DNA from 3 places in the Listeria farberi genome. Region 1 is predicted to be linked to each of the others. Evidence: predicted binding sites of a transcription regulator. Region 1 holds the regulator's gene; each other region holds the start of a gene.

Region 1 (3,289 bases):
TAAGTTTGGCAAGAGCAAGTCTAGCTTTTTCGCCACCACTAAGGGATTGGACATTTTTTAGCACGTCATCATCTGAAAATAAGAAATTACCCAGTGTTGTTCGAACGTTCACTTCATTTAATTCTGGATAATCATCCCATAGCTCCATTAGAACGGTTTTATTTGATGTTAGTTTGGCTTGTTCTTGGTCATAGTAACCGATTTTGACACCTGCTCCAAAATGGAATTCACCGCTAAGAGCTGGAATATCGCGAATGAGTGTTTTAAGAAGGGTAGATTTACCGATTCCGTTTGGACCAACGAGCGCTAGACTATCTTGACGTTTCATTTCGAACGTTAGATTGGAAGCAATGCGCTTGTCTTTTGTGTAACCAATACTTAATTCATCTACCATTAAAACATCTTTACCAGTTTGCTTTTCAAATTGGAAGCCAAAATGAGCCGCTTTTTCATCGCCTTGAGGTCGAGCGAGTACATCCATTTTTTCCAATTGTTTTCTTCTACTTTGAGCTCGTTTCGTTGTAGAAGCACGAACGATATTTCTTGCGACAAAATCTTCTAGCTTAGAAATTTGTTTTTGTTGTTTATCGAATTCTTTCCACATCTGTTCTAGTTTTGCTTGTTTTTGACTAACAAATGAACTGTAATTTCCTTTATAGTGATCAATTTTTGTGCGACTAATTTCGTATACTTGGTTAACGACTTTATCTAAGAAATAGCGGTCATGAGAAACGATAAGTAAAGAACCATGATAGTTTTGCAAATAGGTTTCTAGCCAAGCTAATGTTTCAATATCTAAATGGTTTGTCGGTTCATCGAGAACAAGAATATCCTGTTTCGCGAGTAATAACTTAGCCAGTGCAAGCCTTGTTTTTTGCCCACCACTGAGTGAGGCAATTTCTACTTCATAATCTTCTGGATAAAAGCGCAAACCGTTTAAAACGGAGCGTATTTCTGCTTCATACGTATACCCGCCAACTTCTTTAAAAGTATGTTGTAAGGTATCATAATCGGTCATCAATGCTTGATATTTTTCCGGATTATTATAAAGCTCAGGTTCCCCGAGACGGAGCTCCATTTTGCGTAAATCTGCTTCCATTTTTCTAAGCGAATCAAAAACACTTAACATTTCATTCCAAATGGTTTTCGTGGATTCAAGGCCGGTATTTTGAGCCAAATAGCCGATTTCGACACTTTTAGGTTTGGAAATAGTTCCGCTATCATAACTCATTTTTCCAGCGATAATTTTAAGTAAGGTAGATTTACCTGCACCATTTCGACCAACTAGGGCAATGCGGTCGCCTGTTTTTACTTCTAATTTAATATTATCTAAAATAACTTCTGCACCGAAGAATTTAGAAATTTGCTGAACTTGTAATAATATCATAATCTCTCTCCTCGAACGTTCTCCTTACTAGTTTATCTTAAAAGCCAAGTAATCGCAATGAGAGAAGAAAAGCTTCACGTAGAAGATAGATTGTGAAAACACTCGCATTATTTGTGATTTTAGCGTAGAATGGAAAAGAAGGAAAACACTAGATATTTTGCAGGACAAACTATTGCTTGAAAATCATGAGCAAAAAGTTTGTGCATTCCTTGTGAAATGTTTATAGTATATAAGCAAGCATGTGAAAGGAAGTACAGTTCACAACAGCTTCAACTTCAGAAAAAATTTAAAAGAAGAAGGGACAGAAGGCATGATGGAGGAAACAACAAAAATTCCACAAGCGACAGCAAAACGCTTACCATTATATCATCGTTACTTGAAATACCTAGATGAATCAGGTAAGGAACGAGTATCATCTGCGGAATTAAGTGAAGCGGTGAAAGTTGATTCAGCGACTATACGACGTGATTTTTCGTACTTTGGCGCTTTAGGTAAGAAAGGATACGGGTATAACGTTTCTTACATACTCGACTTTTTCAGTAAAACACTTAGTCAAGACAAACAGACAAATGTTGCACTAATTGGGGTAGGTAACCTTGGTACAGCATTATTACATTATAATTTCATGAAAAATAATAATATCAAAATCGTTGCTGCATTTGATGTGGATCCAGCGAAAGTAGGTAGTGTTCAACAAGACATTCCAATTTATCACTTAAATGATATGGAAGAAATTGTTCGTGAAAATGGTGTGGAAGTAGTTATTTTGACAGTTCCAGCTGATGAAGCTCAAGTAACAGTAGATCGTTTAATCGAAGCAGATGTGAAAGGTATTCTAAACTTTACACCAGCTCGTATTAGCGTTCCAAAACAAGTTCGTGTACACCATATCGATCTTACAACAGAATTACAAACGTTAATCTATTTCCTAGAAAACTATCCAGCGAAAACAGAATAAAAAAACCTGTAGAAGGTAAGCAACACTTACTTTCTACAGGTTTTTTTTACGTCTTTTAAGCCCAGTGATAATAAGGCCAATACCAATACCAAAATCAATTAACATCATTAGTATGAGTATATAGGCAACAAGGTCATAACCATACTCAGCCACTCGAACAATAACGAAATAGACAAATACAAGACCAAGCGCAAAATAAAGAAAACTTTGCTTTATCAATGAATTTTTCATATTATCCTCCAATGATTCCAAGACTCACGAGCAAAACAATGGTATTCATTAAAATATGTGCACCCATCGAAACGGCAATTCGTTTCGTTTTCGTATAAAGAAAACAAAGAATTAGCCCGATAACAAAATAAGTAAGTAAAAAGGAGATATCTCCGTGAAGTAATCCAAAGAAAAGCGAACTAATAACCGCAGCTACATGAATATTCATCACATTACTTAGTCCACCAAAAACTACTTTTCTAAAGACAAGCTCTTCTAAAATTGGCCCAAGAACAGAAATGAAAATCAAGAAGATAGGTGCTGATCTAGTTAAATCAACTAGTAATTCCGTATTTGCAGAATTACTTAAATCCCCAGAAATCATTGTAATAATAATACTACAAATAATTTGTGCCACGTATAATCCAATGACACCTCCAATAATCCAAACAATACTCAGAAGCGGTTTCGTTTTTTCTCCAAGTTCTATTTTATTTTCTTTCGGTTTCCTGTAGAGCATCGGAATAATAATCGCAAGTGATAATAGATTAGAGAATATCGACCAAATAACCATTCCATACGATGCAGCATCTTCTTGAGAAAGGGATGTCGTACTAAGTAAAAGATGTTGAACAACTGGAATCCCAACAGACGCAGAAAATAATAATAATAAATAAACTAATACAATTGTAATATAACGTTTAGCCAAAAAATACGCATCCTTTCTAAAAACA
Region 2 (3,289 bases), 160 kb from region 1:
AGCTGCCCTCTTACCACATGTTCGCACACTTAGAGAAACTTCCCGCGCGGTTGCTATTGCGGTAGCGAACCAAGCAATCAAAGAAAATATCCACCAAGTCGAGTTAGCAAGTGTCACAAAAGCTGTCGAACGTGAGATGTGGCAACCAACTTATAAAGGAGTTTAAGTATGTTTTATAAAACGAAGCAATTACTAGATCAACTTGTCCAAAACGGGTCCACTCCAGGAATTAGCTATCAAATCAAAACAAATAACCTCGAAGAAAATAGAATAATGGGATTAAAGTCCGTTTTCCCTGAAGCGCAAATCCTCCCTAGAACGTCAGACAACATTTATGATATTGCTTCTTTGACCAAGGTAATTGCTACGACAACACGTGTTTTACAACTTATTGAACAAAAACATTTCCAGTTAGAAGATCCAGTACAAGCCTATCTTCCTGATTTTAAGTATGAGAATGTTACTATTTTACATTTACTCACCCATAGCTCAGGTCTGGCACAAAATATCCCTAACTACAAAATGGATGCTAGAGAAGATGTTAGAAAATATGTTTTTGCTACTCCTCAAGTAAATCCACCTGGAACTCAGGTCTCCTATGCTGATGCTAATTTTCTCTTACTCGGTTATTTGATTAGTAAGTTTGATGGAAATTATGAGCAATCAATTCAAAAAAACATCTTAGAACCGCTACAAATGTCACAAACTAGTTTTCACCCAACTGATAAAAGCCAAGTCATTCCAACTGAACTAGACCAAACACGTGGTTTAATTCAAGGTGATGTGCATGATTTTAAAGCGTGGACCGCTAAATCAGGCACTGGACACGCGGGACTTTTTAGCACACTCGCTGATCTTTCAAAATTTCGAGATGCGCTAATTTTACAAAACGGCTCCCCTATCCTTACTGAAAAAACACTTCAAATAATGCAAATTAATCATACGCCTAGGTTAAACCGGACACGCGGGCTTGGCTGGGATCTCCGTGGTGACTCTGTTTTATACCATACAGGATTTACCGGCACTTTTATGGTGCTCGATTTAAAGCATCAAGCAAGTCTCATTGTTTTATCTAATCGCGTTCACCCAAGCCGTGCCAATCCTAATTTCGTCTTAAAAAGAGATAGCATAGTCGATACTTTTTTAGAAGAAGTTACTGCAAACAAAGAAGTCTAGCCTTAACGCTAGGCTTTTTTTCTATAAAAATCTGTATTAACACAGTCAATGAAAGCATTTTCTAGTTATATAAAAGAAATTTATTTTCTTTCTAATTTTATATTGTTTTCGTTTTCACAAAGGAGTATGCTGTTCAATGAAGAAAGATTCTAAGAACAAGTTTCTGATTGTAAGTGAAAAGGAACACAATTGAAGGAGGAAATTATAATGACAAAAGCATGGGATGGTTTTAAAGGAACCGCATGGCAAGAAAACATTAGTGTAGGGCAATTCGTTCAAGACAACTACACTCCTTACGATGGCGATGAAAGCTTTTTAGAAAAGAGCACACCAAGAACAACTACACTAAATGAAAAAATAAATAAACTAGTAGAAGAAATGGACGCAAAAGGTGGCGTTCTAGATATGGATAATGCAATCGTATCAAACGTTGCCTCTCACAAAGCCGGTTACGTGGACAAAGAAAATGAAGTAATCGTTGGTTTACAAACAGACAAGCCTTTTAAATTAGCCTTTATGCCAAATGGTGGCCTTAGAACTGCAGAACAGTGTTTAACAGACAATGGCTATTCGATTGATCAAGAATTACATGACTTTTATGTGAAAAATCGTTCCACAGCAAATGATGGTATTTTTAGAGCATATACAGACGATATCAAACGTGCGCGTCACTCGCATATCGTTAGTGGTCTTCCTGATGCATACTCCCGCGGAAGAATCATCGGCTTATACCAAAAACCAGCACTTTACGGTGTGGATCGTTTAATCGCTGAAAAACAACAAGACTTGAAAAAAATCGCGATTTCTTCTGATGAAAACATTCGTTTACGTGAAGAAATTTGGTTACAAATCAAAGCACTTAAAGACTTAATCGTTTTAGGTAACGAATACGGTTTAGAACTTGGCCGTCCTGCTGAAAATGCAACAGAAGCTGTGCAATGGACTTACATGGGCTACCTTGCTTCAATTAAACAAGCAAACGGTGCTGCAAGCTCATTCGGTCGTATTCCAATTTTCCTTGATATTTATATCCAACGTGATTTAGAAAAAGGAATTATCACCGAATTCGATGCGCAAGAATTAATCGAACAATTAACTTTAAAATTAAGAATGGTTCGTTTTGCAAGAACAGATGGTTACAATGAACTTTATGCTTCCAACCCAACATTCGTAACTACTTCTATGGCTGGTATGGGTGCAGATGGTCGTCATCGTGTGACTAAAACAGATTATCGTTTCTTACACTGCTTAGATAACCTAGGAAACTCAGCAGAACCAAACTTAACTGTCCTATGGGATGCTCGTTTACCAGAAAGCTTTAAAGAATATTGTATGAAAATGAGTGTAAAACATTCCTCCATTCAATATGAAAATGATAAATTAATGCAAGAAGAAGGCTATGGTGATATGCAATGTATCAGTTGTTGTGTAAGCCCACTTAACCCGGAAGCAGACAAAGACAAAGGTGAAACTCATAATCTGCAATATTTCGGTGCTCGTGTCAATGTGCTTAAATGTCTTCTTGGTGCTATCAATGGTGGCAAAGATGATCTTCATAAAAACCAAGTATTTGACGTTGTAGAACCAATTACAACCGAATACCTTGAATACGACGAGGTACTAGAAAAATTCGATAAATCAATGGATTGGTTAACAGACACATATGTTGATGCAATGAACATCATTCACTTCATGACAGATAAATACAACTATGAAAGCATGCAAATGGCCTTCTTACCATCCAAAGTAACAGCAAACATGGGCTTCGGTATTTGTGGATTCGCGAATGTAGTAGATAGCTTAAGTGCGATTAAATATGCCAAAGTAAAAACAATTCGCGATGAAGATGGTTTTGTATATGACTATGAAGTAGAAGGAGACTTCCCTCGTTACGGTGAAAATGATGACCGTGCCGATGACATCGCTGTAATGGTTCTAAAAATGTTTAAAGACAAATTAGACTCCCATAAACTTTACAAAGATAGTGAAGCAACTGTTTCTGTACTAACAATCACTTCAAATGTTGCTTATTCTAAACAATGTGGTAACTCCCCAGTGCATAAAGGACCAGTATTCGATGAAAATGGCAAAATCATCAAAGAACCAGAATTCT
Region 3 (3,289 bases), on a different contig from region 1:
GAAGAAAATAACCCAATCCCATGTCTTAATCCAAAGTGGTGAATCTTTTTGACCACGGAACTCAAAAGAAACTCCACGACCAATTAAAGCAAGTAATAAGAATACCAGTGGAATATAATAACCACTAAACATGGTTGCATACCAGTTAGGGAAAGCGGCGAAAATCGCGCCCCCAGCAGTTAGTAACCAAACTTCATTTGCATCCCAGAACGGTCCAATCGTATTGACGAGCACGCGGCGTTCCAGTGCATTTCTAGCCATAAATCGTGTAGACATCCCAACACCAAAGTCAAAACCTTCAAGGAAGAAGAATCCAATGAATAAGATGGCGATTAATAGAAACCATAACTCATTTAGTGACAAAGCTTTCATCCCCCTTATCAAACGGATCTACGGAAATCTCTGCTTTTTCTGGTTTGTGTCCGTCTGGTCCTTTTTTAATTTCACGTATAAATAAGTAAACCAATAGAATCGCTAAAATCGTATAAATTGTTGAGAACGCAATTATCGAGAACAAAATTTGTCCTGATGAAACGTTAGGCGATACAGCATCAGCGGTTTTCATGTAACCGAAAACTACCCAAGGTTGTCGCCCTATCTCTGTCATAATCCAACCCATGGAGTTCGCTAGGAACGGGAAGCCAATCATTGGAATCATGAAACGTAAATACCATTTTGCATTAACAAGTTTTTTCTTCCAAGCAAGGACAATACCAATTAGCGCGAATAAAATCATTAACATACCAGCGCCAACCATGATACGGAAGCTCCAAAAAGCTGTTTTAACTGGTGGGATATAATCACCTTCGCCATATTTTTCTTCATATTGTTTTTGCAGCGTGTTCATACCTTCCACGCTACCAGTTAATGTTCCGTAAGATAAGAAACTTAGCGCATATGGGACATTTACTTCCCATTCATTTTTCTTCTCTTCTGGATTAATTTTGGCAATCATCGTCCATGGGGCTGGGTCTGCTGTATCTTCCCAAACCCCTTCCGTTGCTGCCATTTTCATTGGTTGCGTTTTAACCAAGTATTGCGCTTGCGAGTGACCACTGAAAGCCACACCAAAGCCACCAATTACCGCCATGACCATAGCAATCTGGAATGATCGTTTAAAGAAGGCGACATCTTGTTTTTTGAGCATCTTATACGCACTGACACCGGCAATGAAAAAGGCCCCAGTGGCAAATGCCCCGAATATAACGTGCGGGAATTCCACAAGTAGTTGTCCATTAGTAATGAGTTGCAAGAAGTCATTCATTTCTGCGCGGCCGTTCTTAAATTCAAAACCAACCGGATGTTGCATAAATGAGTTCGCTGCTAAAATCCAAAAACTAGACATAATAGTTCCGATTGAAACAAGCCAAATACAAGCTAAATGAAGCTTTTTGCCAAGTTTGTCCCAACCAAAAATCCAAAGTCCGATAAACGTAGATTCCATAAAGAATGCAAGTAACGCTTCGATTGCAAGTGGTGCTCCGAATACGTCCCCTACAAATCTAGAGTAATCCGACCAGTTCATCCCAAACTGGAATTCTTGAATAATACCGGTTACGACACCGACCGCGAAGTTAATAAGGAATATGTGACCCCAAAACTTCGACATTTTTTTGTAAATTTCTTTCCCCTTCACGACATACAACGTTTCCATAAGAGCAACCATAAATACAAGTCCAATTGAAAGTGGTACAAATAAAAAATGGAAAATCGTTGTTGATGCGAATTGAAAACGGGCTAAAAATAGTTTATCCACCCTTTTCTCCTCCTTTTTATGCTTAAAATTGCTGTTTAGTCCCTTGCTTTTTTTGCTTCCTTCTTAATAACCTTGTGAAAAACCGCCCAAAGTGAAGCGTCCAGTTGCTCTGTAATTCACAAAGCATAATAAAATAATATGTAATCCTTATTTTCCACAGGTTTAGGGACTAGTTAAGAAAGATTTTTACTTTATAATGAGTTCTATCTGGAGTATATTTTATCCTATTTTAAGGTAAAATTATTTAGTACTTTCGATGTTATTTTGTTTTTGCGAGATTGTGATAAGTTTCGCAATTATTAAGTGGCTGTAAATGTTGATAAGACTTATTGCTTTTTATTTCACAATGAAGGATATAAAAGTATAATTTCTCACAATGAGCATTAAGACCTATTCAATTTATTCCGTTTTCGCAGTTCTTGGAAAAAACTTTTTAGCATTTCACTGCTTTCGTCTTCCAATAATCCTGCTTCCACTTCACATGTATGATTAAATCGGTCATCTTGCAGCAAATTCATTAACGATCCCGCGGTTCCTGCTTTTGGATCTTTAGCTCCGTAATAAACCTTTTCAATTCGCGAGAGTAAAATGGCACCGCTACACATTGGACACGGCTCTAAGGTAACATATAGTTCTGCGCCACTGAGCCGCCAAGAATTTTGGTGTTTACACGCATCTTGAATAGCAAGTAATTCCGCATGAGTCACGGCATTTTGACTAGTCTCGCGTAAATTATGCGCACGACCAATAATTTCTCCATCTAAAACAACAACTGCACCAATTGGAACTTCTCCAATTTCTTGTGCTTTCTCCGCTTCTTTAAGCGCCTGTTGCATAAAGAAAGCTCGTTCCATCTATGCACCTCATTTCTAAAAAATCACTCATTGGTATTTTATCATAGCTTGTATTAGATGTAAGAACAATCTGCTCAAACTTTCACAGGAATACTTTTAGTTGCTTTCATGGAACATTTATATTACCATATATTAATACTAGGTACTAAAACAAAATTATCAAAATATACAATCTACTTATAAAGGAGAGTCATTATGAATTCAGAAAATTTAATCGCTCCAGAACTTTATAATATTACTGACGAGATTGCTAAATTTAGTTCTGAAAAAACAGCTTTAATTTGGAAAAATGAGCAGGATGAAACAAAAACTTGGAGTTACCACCATTTGCTTGAACAAGCGAGCAAATTTGCCAATATTGTAAAAGGGGCCGGCATTAAAAAAGGCGATCATGTTATCGTTATGACTCCTAGATTACTCGAAACTTACGCCATTTATATGGGCTTATGGAAAGCTGGTGCCATTATTATCCCGGCATCTGAACTTCTTAAAGCACATGACTTAGAATACCGCATCCGCCACGCTAACGTAAAAGCAATCGTTTCTTACAATGGAATGACCGCTGAATTTGATAAAATCGAAAATATTCCTTCTGTGTCGAAAAAAATTATTGTTGGCGAAAAATTATCCGGCTGGGATCACTACGGAACACTAATGGAAGCTGCATCGACTGAATTTG

What was found. The regulator Rex, encoded in region 1, represses fermentation and respiration genes when NADH is low (regulators of the CRP and FNR family bind a similar motif). The targets are predictions, from matches to a motif close to TTGTGAAATATTTCACAA.
Region 2: the regulator Rex is predicted to act here: its motif matches at 1,348-1,365, upstream of pflB (formate C-acetyltransferase).
Region 3: the regulator Rex is predicted to act here: its motif matches at 2,035-2,052, upstream of HCB38_RS13300 (cytochrome ubiquinol oxidase subunit I).

The regions. Positions count from the first base shown of each region.
Region 1 covers NZ_JAARZL010000002.1:62,467-65,755, forward strand. The annotation lists gene HCB38_RS07910 (ABC-F family ATP-binding cassette domain-containing protein) at 1-1,387, opposite strand, end outside; gene HCB38_RS07915 (redox-sensing transcriptional repressor Rex) at 1,698-2,345, shown strand; partial or broken gene HCB38_RS07920 (DUF4305 domain-containing protein) at 2,372-2,576, opposite strand; gene HCB38_RS07925 (CPBP family intramembrane glutamic endopeptidase) at 2,578-3,264, opposite strand.
Region 2 covers NZ_JAARZL010000002.1:217,827-221,115, reverse strand. The annotation lists gene HCB38_RS08685 (NAD-dependent malic enzyme) at 1-166, shown strand, start outside; gene HCB38_RS08680 (serine hydrolase domain-containing protein) at 169-1,176, shown strand; gene pflB (formate C-acetyltransferase) at 1,384-3,289, shown strand, end outside.
Region 3 covers NZ_JAARZL010000006.1:41,675-44,963, reverse strand. The annotation lists gene cydB (cytochrome d ubiquinol oxidase subunit II) at 1-363, opposite strand, end outside; gene HCB38_RS13300 (cytochrome ubiquinol oxidase subunit I) at 350-1,756, opposite strand; gene tadA (tRNA adenosine(34) deaminase TadA) at 2,140-2,610, opposite strand; gene mbcS (acyl-CoA synthetase MbcS) at 2,806-3,289, shown strand, end outside.